2 regions of the Microbacterium sp. NPDC019599 genome follow, and region 2 is predicted to be linked to the other one. Evidence: predicted binding sites of a transcription regulator. Region 2 holds the regulator's gene; the other holds the start of a gene.

Region 1 (7,729 bases), on a different contig from region 2:
GACCAGTTCTCAAGCGTCGTCGACACCAGGCCCGACGCCGGCAGCGCACAGCCGCGCGCACATTCCACGCCCCGACAAGCTCGGCGGTCGTGCTCCCGCGGGTCAGAAGGGCGCGGGGCCGCCCGCGTCGACCAGCGGCTTGAACACCGGAACCTTCCGCTCCGGCTGCACGACATAGCGACGGCCCAGGGGCGAGATCCACTCGAGCGCCCCGCCGCTGCCTTCGAGCTGTCGCACGATCCAGTCGCCGTGATGCTTGATCGTGTGGTGCCCACGGCATAGGGGACACAGGTTGCAGAGCGATGTCTGACCGCCGTGCTCCCACGCGACCGAGTGGTCGATATCGCATCGCGACGCCGGGACGCTGCATCCCGGTGCCATGCACCGCTCGGCCCGCCACGTGACGAGCCTTCGGAGCCACGGTGGGGTCTCGTAGCGATCCCGGCCGACCGAGAGGACCATCCCGGTCTCGGGATGGGTGAGGACTCGCATCATCGTCGGCGCCGAGCCCACCAGCTCTCGAGCCCGTTCGATCGGGATCGGCCCCAGCCCCTCGACGACGGGCGGCTCGCCGCCGTTCCGCTCGTAGCCCTCCTCGAGCAGCGCGAGTGCCGGCACCGTCACGACGACCGTCGCCGTGATGCGCTGCGCCTGCTCGGGATGACCCTCGGCCCTGCCGGCGAGCAGGAGATCCGAGGCGATGTCCGCTCGAATCTGATCGAGCGTCCGCGTCTCGCCGGGTTGCGCCGCGATCACCTTCGCCATGGCGGTAGTGCGCTCGTGGATGGCGTGCACCTCGACCGCCGGACCGTAGATACCCCAGTACGCCATGCCGTCCTCGGCCTGATCCACGAAGACGCGACGCTTCGCGACCGCCGCCTCGTGCCGCTCAGCCAGCGTCTCGAACCGCGCCGTGTCGATCAGTTTGCGGAGTCGCCGCCGGAACGTGCCGACGGGCTCGGACTCGGCCAGCGCGACCGCCTGAGGAAGCACCTCATCACGAAGCTCGGGCTCGAGCTCATCGAGACCGTCGACGAGGATGCTCGCGTGCCGCTCCGTGATGTCGGCGCGCGACAACGAGGAGAGCACCGCGGGATAGCGGTGGACCAGCGCCTCACCTACCCGCAGCAGCTCTTGTGCGGAGTACTCCGTGATGCGGAGCCTCGCCGCCACCTCGAGCCGCACCGATCGCTCGGCCACCTCATTCAGCCGCCCGTTGCCGAAGGGCTGGGACTTCCCCAGCACCTCGCGTCGCAGGTGATCGACGCTTACGTACTGCTGCGCCGCATAGATCGCCATCATGTCGGCCGTCTCGGCAACGCGCTCGAGTGAGTCGGGTACCTCGAGCGCCGCGACGTCCAGGGCTTCACGATCCGGTTGCCAGGCGCCACTCGCTTCTTCGGGGGGCGGCTCATCGAACGGTTGCTTCATAGGATGACTTTAGAACGCACCTCCGACATTGTGAGCGAGTCGAGAGCAACCGGCCAGCCATTTTTATATTATCTACAGGGATTCTCCACCTCTATGACGCGAGGCCGCTCAGTGGGCGAGCGAAGCGCTTAGCAAGTACTTGGTTGGTCAGTGTCGTGTTTATGTTCCATGCCTTACGTCTCAGCGGCCGCCGATCAACGTTGGGAATGGTGGTGGACCGAACGCGACCGTCATGGGGCAGATCGGATACAGCGATACTGAGCCGCCCGCGCTCTCGAAGCGGATCGCGGGAAGGTACTACCCCCGCCGCGGCACGGGTGCGAAGGCCGAGTCATCTCGACCACGGGCCGCGACCGAGCGGCGATACCCGCGCTGCCCTCTACGCCATCCGATTGCGGATCGTGCGGACAAGAGGAAGCGGCGGCATCCCCTCCCCGGATGCCGCCGCTCCTTCCGCCTCCCCACAGGCGGCCCCAAGCAGTCGCTAACCCGCCTGGCTGATCTCTCCATACAGGGTGAAGATCGGCAGGTATAGAGAGATCACAATGCCGCCGATCATCACGCCGAGGCCGACGATCAGGATCGGCTCGATGATCGACGAGAGCTGCGAAGTCGCCGTCTCGACCTCGTCCTCGTAGAAGTCCGCGATGCTCGCGAGCATGTCCGAAAGCGTTCCCGACTCCTCGCCGACCGCGACCATCTGCGACACCATCGTTGGAAAGACGTTCGCCTTGGCGAGCGGAGCTGAGAACGATCGCCCCTGGCGCACCGACTCTTGGATGTCATGCACAGCCTGCTCGACTGCCCAGTTGTTGGAGGCCTGGGCAACGATTGCAAGAGCCTGAATGATCGGCACACCCGCGTCGAGCATCATCGAAAGGTTGCGGCTGAATCGAGCAACGGCCATCTTCGTGGTCAACTTGCCGAAGATCGGCATCTTGAGCTTGAACGGGTCGACCACTCTCCTGTAGCCATCTTTGTTCTTGTTGCGCAACCAGATGATCCACGCGGTCACGGCGGTTACAACGAGGAGCGGAAGAATCCACCACATATTCCGCGAGAGGTTCACGAGAATTTGGGTCGGCAAGGGAAGCGCCGATCCGAGTCCCGCGAACATCCGCTCGAACACCGGTACCACGAACGTCACCATCGCCAGGACGCCGAGAATGGCGATGACGAGCACGATGATCGGATATGTGACCGCTGCACGAATCTTGTTGTGGAGCTCGTACTCCTTCTTGTAGTTCTCCGCGAGCGAGTCCAACGCGCGCGCCAGGAACCCGCCGGTCTCGCCGACCCGCACGATGCTGATCATGAGTGGCGGGAACACATCTGGGTGACGCGCAAGGGCGCTCGAGAAGGACTGGCCATTCTCTACGTCGGCCTGCACAGAGACGAGTGCCGGCTGCAGCTTGCGGTCCTCAGTCTGCTCGATGAGGATCGCCAGAGTTCGCATCAGTGGCAGTCCCGCATGAAGCAGACCTGCCATCTGGCGCGTGAACAGCGCGAGTGACCGTGCCTTGACGGTGCCGCCGAGGCCGGGAAGCTTGATCTCGCGGTTGAGGCCCGTCTTCGAAAGGGCCTTGATCTCGAGGGGGGTCAATCCCTGGGCGCGGAGCTTGCCGGTCACAGCAGACTCGCTTGCAGCCTCCATGGACCCCTTGATCACAGCGCCGCCGCGCGGATCAATCGCACGATAGTTGTATTCCTGCAGGATCGTCATGTCAGATCCCCTGAATCATGTGCTCAGGTGCGTGGATCGACCATGCCTCGGCATCGAGATCGCGAGGACGAACGTGCACGCCATCGAGGTACTTCGGGTCGACCGCGAACTGTCGCGCAACCTGCTGCGCGATCACGCCTTCCTCGACCATGCGACGGAGATCCTGATCGAGCGTGTGCATGCCGACCTGGGCGCCGGCCTGCATCGCCGTGTAGAGCTGGGCAACCTGCCCTTCACGGATCAGGTTCGCGACGGCGGGCGTGTTGATGAGGACCTCAGTCGCGATCGTACGGCCGCCTGCCTGGGCAAGCGGCAGAAGCGTCTGGCTGATGATGCCCTGCAGTGTGTCGCCGAGCTGCGTCCGGATCTGATGTTGCTGATCCGAAGGGAAGACATCGACGATGCGGTTGACGCTCTTGGCGGCGCCCTGCGTGTGCAGGGTCGAGAGAACGAGGTGCCCCGTCTCGGCGGCCGAGAGAGCAGTCCGGATCGACTCGGGGTCGCGAAGCTCACCGATGAGGATGACATCGGGGTCCTGGCGGAGCACTCGCCGAAGTGCTTCCGCGAACGACGCCGTGTCAGCACCGACCTCGCGCTGGTGGACGAGCGAGCGCTTGCTCTCGTGATGGAACTCGATCGGGTCTTCGATCGTGATGACATGCGCCGGCAGCGTTTCGTTGATGATGTCGACCATCGCTGTGAGAGTCGTCGACTTGCCGGACCCTGTCGGACCCGTCAGCAGCACAAGGCCTCGCGGCTTGAGGGCGAGGTCGCGGGCGATCGCCGGTGCGCCGAGCTCTTCGAGCGAGAAGACCCGCTCAGGGATGAATCGGAGGGCAACCGCGATCGAACCGAGCTGTCGGAAGACATTGACCCGGAAGCGCCCGAGGCCTTCGGATGCGTGTGCGAGGTCGACTTCGTGTCGCTGCTCGAACTCGTCCCGTTGACCAGGCTCCATGAGGGCGAACGCGGCCGACTCGACCCAAAGTGCGGACAGCGGATCCGTGAAGCCTGGGATCGTCACGAGGTCGCCATCGACACGCATCAGCGGCACGGCGTCGGCGGTCAGATGGACGTCGGATGCCTCGTAGCGGGCGGCCGCGCGGAGCAGACCGTCAAGTGCAGTTGGGCTCATGCGTCACCCCTCCTGAGGAAGCACGAAGGTGAGGGCGGAGACGGTTACATCGAACGCCCCGTTGGCGGGCACCACCGTCGACTGCACTTGGCCGAGTAGACGCGGACCGGCGCGGAGTGCGTCCAGGAATCCGATCACCTGACCCATGTCACCGCCCGTGACGCTGATCGTGAAGTCGGCCTGCGTCCGCCCGGAAACGGCCGGTTCACTGACCTGAGTCGTTGACGTCGCAGCGCCCGGAACTGTGGTCGAGTCCGACGAGCCGTCCGAGGTCGCGTCGGGTGCCGTAGCAACAGCGGGCGCTGCAGCCGCGTCGATTGCGACCGGCGACGTCCGCTCCACAAACGCAGCTGTCTCACCCACCGAGACCGACGTGATCGTGACACCGCTCGCATCTGCGGCCTTTGCCACAAGCTCGAACACGTCATCGAACTCATTCGCCGTGGTGATTTGAGTCTGGAGGTCAGCGACGGATGCCTGAGTGTCAACGAGATGCTGCTCCTGCTCATGCAGCGCATCGATCTGAGTCTGGTATAGCGCGTTCGTGCTGGTCACGGTGACGGTCTGACCCACGACACCGAGGGCCTGCAATCCGATCGGCATCGCGATGAGAAGGATTCCGAGGGCGAGCACCGCGATCGTGATCACGACGCCCAGGACATTGATGAGGGAACGAGGCATCACTCGGCTCCTTCGGTTGCGGCGTACTTGCCGGAATAGACCGACTGGTCGAAGGTGACGTCGAGCTGGTACGTGTATGCCCCGGAGACCTGTTCAGCGGTCGTGACCGCACGTCCATCAACATCGGCGACCATCTCGAGCGAGCGAAGCTCGCGGATAGTTGCGGCAATGTCGATCGGGTTCGGGCTCTCAAGCGTCATCGTCCCCACGAGTCCCACCTCGGTGGTCGCGTCATCCGTCTGCGGGACACCACCGCTCAGGAGATCGAATCCGGTGAGTCGCACATCGGCGGGCAGCGCTCCCGTGACGGATGCGACGAGAGGCGCCCACGCGAAGTCTGAGCCCATAGCATCGGCACGGAAGGCGGTCAACTCGCCCTCCGCGGCAATGGCGTCACTCACCTCAGAAAGGCTCGATAGCTCGGCCAGAAGCATGTTCGTGTTCGCCTGCTCAAGAGCGAGCGCCTGATCGGCCGCCAACCTCAGGGCGAACGCGCCGGCGATGATCACGCCTACCACGAGCATCGCGGCAACGACAACCCATGCCCAGCCGCGAACGAGCGACGCTCGCTTGCGTCGCTCGATCTCGAGCGGCGGCATGAGGTTAACGCGCGGGACACCGGCGAAGGCGAATGCGGGAGCGGTGCGGGCCATCAGTGTCCCTCTCCGAGGAGAATGCCGAGCGTGCTCACGGCGTTGAAGGCGACATCGTCGGACAGTGTGAGTCCGCTCTTGACCTTGACGATGTCGGCGGCGTGCAGCGGACGCAGCGGGATGTCGAAGGAGCGGGCGAGCGAATCTGCGACACCCGGTGCAAGATAGCCCGCGCCGCTGACGCACGCCGCCGCGACGCGAGGGGCACCCTCGCGGTTGGAGAAGAACGAGATCGTGCTGCGGATACGCGTCACGAGGTCGCCGATGGCTGGATCAGCGGCGCCCCCCGTCCTCAGATTCGCGCGCGTGCGAGTGACACTCGCAGGCATGGGCGGCACGGTCTCGAAGGCAAGCTCTTCGGCGACTGCATCCGAGAACGCGACAAGCTCGTCGTCGTGGCGACGCGCGGCGGCCGTGGGAACGTCGACCGGAATCATCCGCACGAAGTTCGGGATGCCGTCTGTCGCGATCACAACGTGCGTCGTGTGGTCACCGATGTGGATCATCGCGACCGTGTCCCCGGGGACGGCGACCCGCTTCGCGATCCGCGCCAGCCCGAACGGGACGAGATCGACGGCCTGCGTCGTGAGCTTCGCACGGTTGGTCGTCGCGACGAGCTGTTCGATCGTCTCAGCGACGGCGGCCACAAGCAGACCTGAGATCTGGTCGCCGTTCTGGCCGAGCGGATAGAAGTCGAGCACGGCTTGGTTCGCCGGAACAGGCAGGAGATCCTGCACCTGGTACGGCAACGACTGCTTGAGCAGCTCAGGCGCCATCGCCTGCGTCGTGTACTCGCGCACCAAAATGCGGCGACTTCCGACCCCGAGCGTCACGTCGCGCCCCTTGAGCCCGAACGTCGACCAGAGCTGGCGCAGCGCCATTGCGACAACGTCGCGATCGACGACTTCGGAGTCACGCGCGGCATCCTTCGGAAGCGCCACCTCTCCCGCGGCGAGCAGCATGGGCGTTCGGCCCTTGCGCACTTCGACGGCGCGCACACTCTCTTCCGTTATCTCGAGACCGACCAACGTCGATGCCATTTCTTACCCCTCCCCAGCCTGCTCAAACCGCGAGCAGACTCATATACCAGGCGCCGAGCGCCTGCCCAAGAACAATGCCGACCCAGGCGCCCGCGATCATCCACGGGCCGAACGGGATCGCTGTGCGCCGGCCGGCCTTCTTCGCGCCGATGAGCACAAGACCGAAGATGCCGCCCAGCAGGAATGCCGCGAATGCGCCGACGGCGAGCGCGCCCCAGCCGAGCCAACCAAGATAGAGGCCGATGACGCCGGCGAGCTTCACATCGCCACCGCCCATGCCGTCCGGGCGAACGAGACGGATGACGAAGTAGAACGCGTACAGAACGGCCATGCCGATCGCGGCGCCGAGCAGACTGCTCCATTCGGCACCCATGACGCACGCGGTTGTGAACAGCACAATCACCACGACGTAGCTCGGAAGCACGATCGAGTTCGGCAGGCGGTGCGTATCGAGGTCGATGAGCGTCAGGACGACGCTGATCGCCGCGAAGTAGAGGAACGCGACCAGCACCGCGAAAGTCGCCGGGAGGGGCGCAGTGCTGGTCGCGAGTGTGAGCCAGGCGACGAGCGCGAAGAGTGCGCCCGTGACCGCCTCGACGATTGGATAGCGGGCAGAGATGGGTTCTCCGCATGATGCGCAGCGCCCGCGAAGCATGAGCCATCCGAGCACGGGAACGTTGTGCCAGGGTTTGATCGTGGTGTCGCACGACGGGCAGCGACTCTCGCGGGCAAGCGAGGTGCCAGCCGGCACGCGCACTGCAACGACGTTGAGGAATGACCCGATCAGCAGGCCGAGCACCCCGGCGACGACGACGACAAAAGGTGTGAGGACCATTACGGTTTGACCTCTACCTGAGTGACGCGTACCGGCTTCTGGATGGTCGTGACGGTCGGACCCGTTCCGCTGCCCGCCGATTCACCAAGCTTGCAACCGAGGTCGATGACGGGCGCCCACTTCATCGACTTGCAGGTGAAGGACGGCTGGACCCAGTGCGAGTTTCCGTCGTTCGCGGCGTAGTACTGGCCAGTGAACGCATTCGGTTCCTTGCTGATCCCGCAGGCCGTA
Region 2 (7,729 bases):
TCGCGGCGGGGGACCTTCGTCGTGCCGTGCAGCTCGCGGACGGCGATGAGCCGGCCCTCCTGCCAGGACAGGCCTCCGAAGCGCGCGCCTTCATCCGGCGCCGTGCGCGGCACGGGCACGTCGCCGGGGAAGACCGCCCAGATGCGCTGATCGGCCTTCTCGACGAAGTAGAGCGTGCCGTCATCACCGGTCGTCCACGAGCCGCCGCCGTACTCGTGCACGCGCGAGCGCGCGTTCCACGGCGGGGGCAGGAGATCCTCGACGACGCCGTCCACACGTCTGCGGCGCACCGTCGTGCGGCCGCCCTCCTCCGGGACGCCCTCGCCCCACCACACCTCGTCGCCCACGAACCGGGCGCCGTCGATCCGGCCGGAGGCGGCGGACACGGCCGCGGCGGTCACTGGTGAAGGCCACGATCCGTACGGGATTTCACGCTGCACGGCCTCCACGCTACGCCGCGACAGCATCCCGATCGACATATGCCGAGGGCGGCATCGACGGTGAAACAGACCGTCATATGGGCCACTCGACCAGGCGAGTGCTCTACCGTGGAGGCAGACGCCCGGCCAACCCGGGCGTGGAGCGACAGCCGAGCCCGGCACCCGCCCGCGATGACTCCGTGCCCCTCTCTCCAGAGGTGGTGCGCGCCGCGGCAACACCGGCCTCCCGTCCCTCTAGCGAAATGCGCGCCATGCCCTCGAGCATCCCCGACGCCGTACCGTTCTCGTTCGAGCTGTATCCGCCTCGCACGGACGCGGCCACGGCGGGACTCCACGAGACCATCCGGCACCTCGCCGCCTCCGGCCCGCGCTTCATCTCCGTGACGTACGGCGCCGGCGGGTCGACAGGCGGCCGCTCACTCGAGCTCGTGCGACACATCCGCGAGACGACCGACATCGAGCCGCTCGCGCACCTGACCTGCGTCGGCACCACATACGAGGAGGCGACGCGGCTCATCCGCGAGTTCCTCGACGCGGGCATCACGAGCTTCCTGGCGCTCCGGGGCGATCCGCCCGAGGGCGCCTCGGAAGAGGATGACTTCCTCGGCGACCTCGAGAGCGCGGCGCAGCTCGTGCAGCTCATCCATCGTGCGCAGATCGAGCGCGCCCCTTACACGGAGTCGTCGATCCCCGGCGTCCCGGGAGCAGCGCGCGTCGACCGCCGCAAGAAGGTCGAGATCGCCGTCGCCGCGTTCCCCAGCGGCCACCCCCGCTCGCGCCACCCCGGCCAGGACATCGATGCCCTGCTCGCGAAGCAGGCGGCGGGCGCGACCTTCGCGATCACGCAGCTCTTCTTCTACGCCGACGACTACCTCTGCTTCGTCGAGCGCGCGCGCCGGGCGGGTGTCAGCATCCCGATCATCCCGGGGATCATGCCGATCGTGTCGCCCGCGCGCCTGCGCCGCGTGCTGGAGCTGACCGGCGAGAAGCTGCCCAACGACCTCGCGGTCGCACTCGAGGTCGAGCCCACGGCCGAGGGCCAGCGGGCCGTGGGCGTCGCGCATGCCGCGTCACTCGTCCGCGCCGTCGTCGCGGGCGGCGCGCCCGGCGTCCACCTGTACGCGTTCAACCACCACGACACCGTCCTCACGGTCCTCCGCGAGGCGGGCGTCCTGGCACACCCCACCCCACTGGAGGCAGCACGATGACCGACACGACACCGGCGTTCCCCACGGGCACGATCCTCGGCTATCCGCGGATCGGGCGGCGCCGCGAGCTCAAGCGCGCCGTCGAGGCGCACTGGGCCGGCACGCTCGACGAGAGCGCGCTCGAGGCCGCGGCCGCCGACCTGCGGCGCGCAACCCGCGAACGCCTCGCATCGCTCGGACTCGGCCGCGAGGACTCGTCGATTCCCGAGTCGTTCTCGTTCTACGACCAGGTGCTGGATGCCGCGCTCGCCGTGGGCGCGCTGCCCGAGCGCTTCGCGCACCTCCGCGAGCAGGACGGGTCGATCGGCCTGAAAGCCGCGTTCACCGCGGCCCGCGGCGAGGGCGACCTCGCACCCCTCGAGCTGACCAAGTGGTTCGACACGAACTACCACTACCTCGTGCCCGAGATCGGTCCCGAGACGCCCTTCTCGCTGTCCACCGACCGGTTCGCGCGACAGGTCGCCGAGGCGCGCGCCGACGGCTTCGTGACACGGCCCGTCGTCGTCGGGCCCGTGACGCTCCTCGCACTTGCGAAGGCGACGAAGGTCGCCCCCGCCGACTTCCGCCCGCTCGACCGGCTCGACGACGTCCTGGCCGTCTACGTGGAGCTGCTCGCGAGCCTGCGTGCGGCCGGCGCCGAATGGGTCCAGCTCGACGAGCCCGCCCTCGTGAGCGAGAGCCTCCCTGTCCCCGCGGCGGATCTCGCGGATGCCGCGGCCCGCGCGTACGCCGTGCTCGGCGGCGCGGCCGACCGGCCCGCGATCCTCGTCGCCGCCCCGTACGCGCAGCTGTCGGACGAGGCCTGGCAGGCGCTCGCCGCAGCCCCCGTCGAGGCGCTCGCGATCGATCTGACCCGCGGTGCGGTCCCGCGCGCCGTCGAAGGGCTCGCGACGAAGACGCTCGTCGGCGGAGTCGTCGACGGGCGCAACGTGTGGCGCGGCGATCTGGAGGGTGCGTGGCAGCGCCTCGGGAAGCTCGCTCCGCTCGGCGCCCGCGCTGTCGCCGTGGGCACGTCCACGTCGCTCCAGCACGTGCCGCACGACGTCGAGGATGAGCCCGACCTCGGGTCGCGCCTGTCGTCGTGGCTCGCGTTCGCCGATCAGAAGGTCGGGCAGGTCGCGACGCTCGGGCGCGGCCTGTCGGAGGGCAGCGCTGCGATCGCGCCGCAGCTCGCCGAGGCATCCGCCGCTCTCGCCGATCGGCTGAGCGCGCCCGGCGTGCGCGACGGCGAGGTCCGGGCCCGCGCGGCCGCCCTGACCCCCGTCGACCTCGAGCGCGCCGACGACCAGACGCGCGCGGCGGCGCAGGATGCTGCGCTCGACCTGCCGGTCCTGCCGACCACGACGATCGGATCGTTCCCGCAGACCGCCGAGATCCGGCGCATACGCGCGCAGCACGACCGCGGTGAGCTCTCGACGGCGGAGTACGAGGAGCTCGTGCGGCTCGAGATCACGTCGGTCGTGGGGCTCCAGGAGGAGCTCGGCCTCGACGTCCTCGTGCACGGCGAGCCCGAGCGCAATGACATGGTGCAGTACTTCGCCGAGCACCTCGCCGGTTTCGCCGTCACGCGCAACGGCTGGGTGCAGTCGTACGGCTCGCGCGCGACGCGCCCGTCGATCCTGTGGGGCGACGTCTCGCGTCCCGCGCCCATCACGGTGCCGTGGTCGCAGTTCGCGCAGTCGCTAACCGACCGGCCGGTCAAGGGCATGCTGACAGGTCCCGTCACGATCCTGGCGTGGTCGTTCGTCCGCGACGACCAGCCCCTGGCCGAGACGGCCGACCAGGTCGCCCTCGCGCTGCGCGACGAGATCGCCGACCTCGAGGACGCCGGCATCCGGATCGTCCAGGTCGACGAGCCCGCGCTTCGTGAGCTGCTGCCTCTCAAGGCCGCCGATCAGCCCGCCTACCTCACGTGGTCGGTCGACTCCTTCCGCCTTGCGACGGCGGGGGCGGCGCCCGCGACGCAGGTGCACACGCACCTGTGCTACTCCGAGTTCGACGTCGTGATCGACGCCATCGCGGCGCTGGATGCCGACGTCACGTCGATCGAGGCGGCGCGCAGCCGGGGTGAGGTCGTCACCGACATCGCGGCGTCGGGCTTCGCGCACGGGGTCGGACCGGGCGTCTACGACATCCACTCGCCGCGTGTGCCCTCGGTCGCCGAGCTCGCGGATCTCCTCCGCCGCGCCGTCGACGAGCTGCCCGTGCGGCAGGTCTGGGTCAACCCGGACTGCGGCCTCAAGACGCGCGCGTACCCCGAGACGGTCGCTTCGCTGCAGAACCTCGTCGAGGCGACGCGGCTCGTCCGCGCCGAGATCGGCGTGGCGGTCTAGCGTCGCGGAGTGCGGGGCTTCTTCGCGGGCGCCTCGGCCGGAGCCTCTTCGGAGGTCTCCGCCGGGGCGTCTGCGTCGGCGGCCGGGGCGAGCCCGTTCCCGCCGGGGGCATCCGCGTTCCCGCCGGCCGCTGAGGCGTCGACGGATGCTCCGACGAGCGCCGCTTGCGAGTCCCCGGCCGCAGTCCCGGCGTCCGCGCCGACGATCTCTGCATCGCCCGCGCCCGGGTCGGCCCACACCGCGGCCGCCTCCGCGCGGGCGGCGGCCACCTCGGCATCCGCCGCGGCCACCTCGGCATCCGCCGCGGCCTGCTCGGCGGCGCTCTCTTCGGCGTCGAGCGCCTCGAGCTCCTCGGGGCGCCGCTGCAGCAGCTCGAGGAGCCAGGCGACGGCGAAGGAGACGATGATGACGAGGAACACGTCGCCGACCGACAGCGGCCGGAGAGCGTAGAGCCAGAGGACCGCCACGACCGCGATCACGACGCGGATCGCGATCTTGTAGCGGGCCAGGGCCAGGCCGAAGCCGCCCGTGTTCAGTCCCCGCGAGGCGAGCCGGCGCCGCACGGCCGAGTTCATGCTGCGCACGAAGCCGCGCGAGCGCTCGGCGGGAGCCGACCGGCCCATGAACCAGCCGAGCACGGCGATGAAGACACCCAGCAGCGCGATGATCGCGGCGGTCTGGTGCATCGACGCGATGAGCCCGCCGTAGATGACGTCGAGGCCCGCGACGGACAGGTCCAGTTGGGCGCCGACCTGCCCGATGAGCGGGTAGCCGACCGCGAACCCCAGGGCCAGGGCTCCGCCGCCGACCGCGAAGCCGATGCCCGTGCCGATGACGGCGACGGAGCGCCGGCGGGCGATGAGGATGCCGAGCCCGAAGAGGGCGAGGGTGATGATCGGAAGCCAGAAGCCGAGCGTCGAGGCGATCGCATACGTCGTGCGGATCGTCACGAGTGCCGACCCGGTCCCGATGATGACGACCTTGTCGACGGCCGGGATCACCTGGGCGACGCCGATGCCGCGGTCGATGAGGTTCTGCTTGACCTGCGCGACGATCGCTCCGAGCTGGATGCCCACGCCGTCGTCCGTCATGACGACGAGGCCCCCGCCGTCGGAGGTGGCGGCCGTCGTCAGGGCGCGGTGCGCGGCCCGGGTCGTCGTCGCCCACACGTTCGCGAACGCGTCGGACTCGACGACGCGCGTGACGGCGGTCGTGACGAGGTTCTCCAGACCCGCAGCGGCGGGCGCCTGGAGCAGCTGCAGGGCGTCCTGCGCTCGCGGCGGGAGCCCGAGCTGCGCGATGCCGTCGAAGACGCTCGAGGTGAGCTCGTCGAAGTCGACGTTGGCGTTGACGGCATCCATCGCCTCGTCGATGATGAGCTGCTGCACGGCGGGGTCCTGCGCGAGCGGCGCGAGCGTCGCGACGAAGGCCTCCTCGTCGACGAGCTGTACGCGGGCCCACGCCGCCACGATCGATACCGGGACCAGGATCGACGCGATGACGATGACGAGCGCCGAGACGAACGCTCGCCAGGTGCCGCGCGACCGCCTGGGAGGGGCGGCGGCCGGTTCGACGGGAGCGGTGCGCAGGGTCGCGTTCTCGGCTTGCAGCCGCTCGACCTGGGCGCGGAGGTCGTCGATCTCGGACGAGGACATGTCCCACCTCTCAGTGGCGCCCCCCGGCGCCTTGCGGCCTATTCTGCACCGGTGCCCTCGGGCGTGCCATCGACCAGGCGGGCGCCTCGTCCCGCGTGGGCGACCCGGCTCAGACGGCGCGCAGGACCGCGACGACCTTCCCGAGGACGGTCGCATCGTCGCCGAGGATCGGCTCGAACGCGGAGTTGCGCGGCAGCAGCCACGTGTGGCCGTCGCGCTGGCGGAACGTCTTGACCGTCGCCTCGCCGTCGAGCATCGCCGCGACGATGTCGCCGTTGTCGGCGGTCGCCTGCGAGCGGACGACGACCCAGTCGCCGTCGCAGATGGCGGCGTCGATCATCGACTCGCCCGAGACCTTGAGCATGAACAGGTCGCCCTTGCCGACGAGCTGCCGGGGGAGGGGGAAGATCTCCTCGACCTGCTGATCGGCGGTGATCGGGACGCCGGCCGCGATGCGGCCGACGAGCGGCACGAGGGCGGCGTCCCCGACGGCGGGAGCCGTGTCGGCGGGGTTCTCGGCTGCGGCGCCCGGCAGGTCGATGAGCACCTCCATGGCGCGCGTCTTGCCCGCGTCACGGCGCAGGTAGCCGCTCAGCTCGAGCTGGTTGAGCTGGTGCGTGACGCTCGAGAGGGACTTCAGTCCGACCGCGTCGCCTATCTCGCGCATGCTGGGCGGATAGCCGTGGCGCGCGATGGAGCGCTGGATGACCTCGAGGATCGCGAGCTGCTTGTCGCTGAGGCTCTTGCGGCGCCGGGTCTGGGGCTTGTCGCGGCCCATCGCGTCGCTCATGTGCGGCTCCTGTCTCGCGTCTCGAAGGGCAGTCGTCTTCGAATGTCGGAGGCCCGTGGTGGGGTGGCTCCATCGAAACGGTATCCGGTCCTCGGCGTGGTGCGCAGCATTCGCAGCGCGTGTCGCGTTCGACGGTCCGGCTCCCTTATCGGTCCTTGACATCGGATTCTATCGAAGATAGCTTCGGAATACAGGTTCGGAACCGCCTCTCCCGGCCGAGAGGCGGATCCGAATCTCTTCTCACCAGGAGGACGCCATGAGCGCGATCGGCATCACGACCCCCGGCTTCGCGAGCCCCGTCGTTCCGCGGACGCGCCTCCGACTCACCACGCGCGGGCGCCGGCTCCTCGCCGCCGTCGCGGCGCTGCCGGCGATCATCGCCCTCAGCGCGGCGCTCATCGGCGGTACTTCGGCGGCGCTCGCGTCGCGTGCGGGCGGGGCTCCCGCGGCGACGTTCCAGACGATCACGGTCCAGGCGGGCGACTCGCTCTGGTCGATCGCCGAGGAGGTCGCGCCCGGCGCCGACCCGCGCGACGTCGTCGACGCGATCGTGAGTCTCAACGCCCTCGAGGGCGTGACCGTCTCGGCAGGCGAGCGGATCGCGATCCCGGCTGAGTACGCGCCCGGACGGTGATCCTCGCGAGCCGTACCATGGGAGGGGTGACCGCTCGCCTCGACCAGCTTCCGCTTCGCGACGACCTTCGGGGCAAGACGCCGTACGGCGCCCCCCAAGCACCTCTGCCCGTCGCTCTCAACGTCAACGAGAACACGCATCCCGTGCCGCAAGAGGTCGCGGACGACATCCTCGACTCCGTCGCGCGGGCGCTCCGCGACGTCAACCGCTACCCCGACCGCGAGTTCACGACGCTGCGCGAGGGCTTCGCCGACTACCTCGGGCATGGCCTCACGGCCGACCAGATCTGGGCGGCGAACGGCTCGAACGAAGTGCTCCAGCACATCCTGCAGGCCTTCGCCGGGCCGGGTCGCACGGCGTTCGGCTTCGCGCCGACGTACTCCATGTACCCCCTCCTCACGAGCGGGACGGGCGCCCGATGGGTCGCGGGCACCAGGGCGCACGACTACACGCTCGACCCCGACAGCGCCGCCGCGCAGGTCGCCGAGGCCCGGCCCGACGTCGTGTTCCTGTGCTCGCCGAACAACCCGACCGGGACGCCCCTGACGCTCGAGACCATCGAGGCCGTCTACGACGCGACCGACGGCATCGTCATCGTGGACGAGGCGTATCAGGAGTTCGCGCCGCGCGACGAGCGCTCCGCCCTGACGCTACTGCCCGACCGCGAGC

Evidence for each region. Region 2 encodes LexA, which represses DNA repair genes until DNA is damaged. Its sites were predicted from a motif close to TCGAACANNTGTTCGA; they were not measured.
Region 1: ABZ477_RS18710 (DUF222 domain-containing protein) is a predicted target of LexA. The motif match lies at 1,442-1,457, and genes of this name have one in related genera.

The regions. Positions count from the first base shown of each region.
Region 1 is NZ_JBEYBL010000014.1:67,980-75,708, reverse strand. It holds gene ABZ477_RS18710 (DUF222 domain-containing protein) at 103-1,431, opposite strand; gene ABZ477_RS18705 (type II secretion system F family protein) at 1,916-3,154, opposite strand; gene ABZ477_RS18700 (type IV pilus twitching motility protein PilT) at 3,156-4,289, opposite strand; gene ABZ477_RS18695 (hypothetical protein) at 4,293-4,970, opposite strand; gene ABZ477_RS18690 (hypothetical protein) at 4,970-5,623, opposite strand; gene pilM (pilus assembly protein PilM) at 5,623-6,663, opposite strand; gene ABZ477_RS18680 (prepilin peptidase) at 6,686-7,498, opposite strand; gene ABZ477_RS18675 (hypothetical protein) at 7,498-7,729, opposite strand, start outside.
Region 2 is NZ_JBEYBL010000013.1:79,426-87,154, forward strand. It holds gene ABZ477_RS18195 (prolyl oligopeptidase family serine peptidase) at 1-440, opposite strand, end outside; gene ABZ477_RS18200 (methylenetetrahydrofolate reductase) at 692-1,648, shown strand; gene metE (5-methyltetrahydropteroyltriglutamate--homocysteine S-methyltransferase) at 1,645-3,981, shown strand; gene ABZ477_RS18210 (hypothetical protein) at 3,978-5,636, opposite strand; gene lexA (transcriptional repressor LexA) at 5,746-6,426, opposite strand; gene ABZ477_RS18220 (LysM peptidoglycan-binding domain-containing protein) at 6,683-7,060, shown strand; gene ABZ477_RS18225 (histidinol-phosphate transaminase) at 7,078-7,729, shown strand, end outside.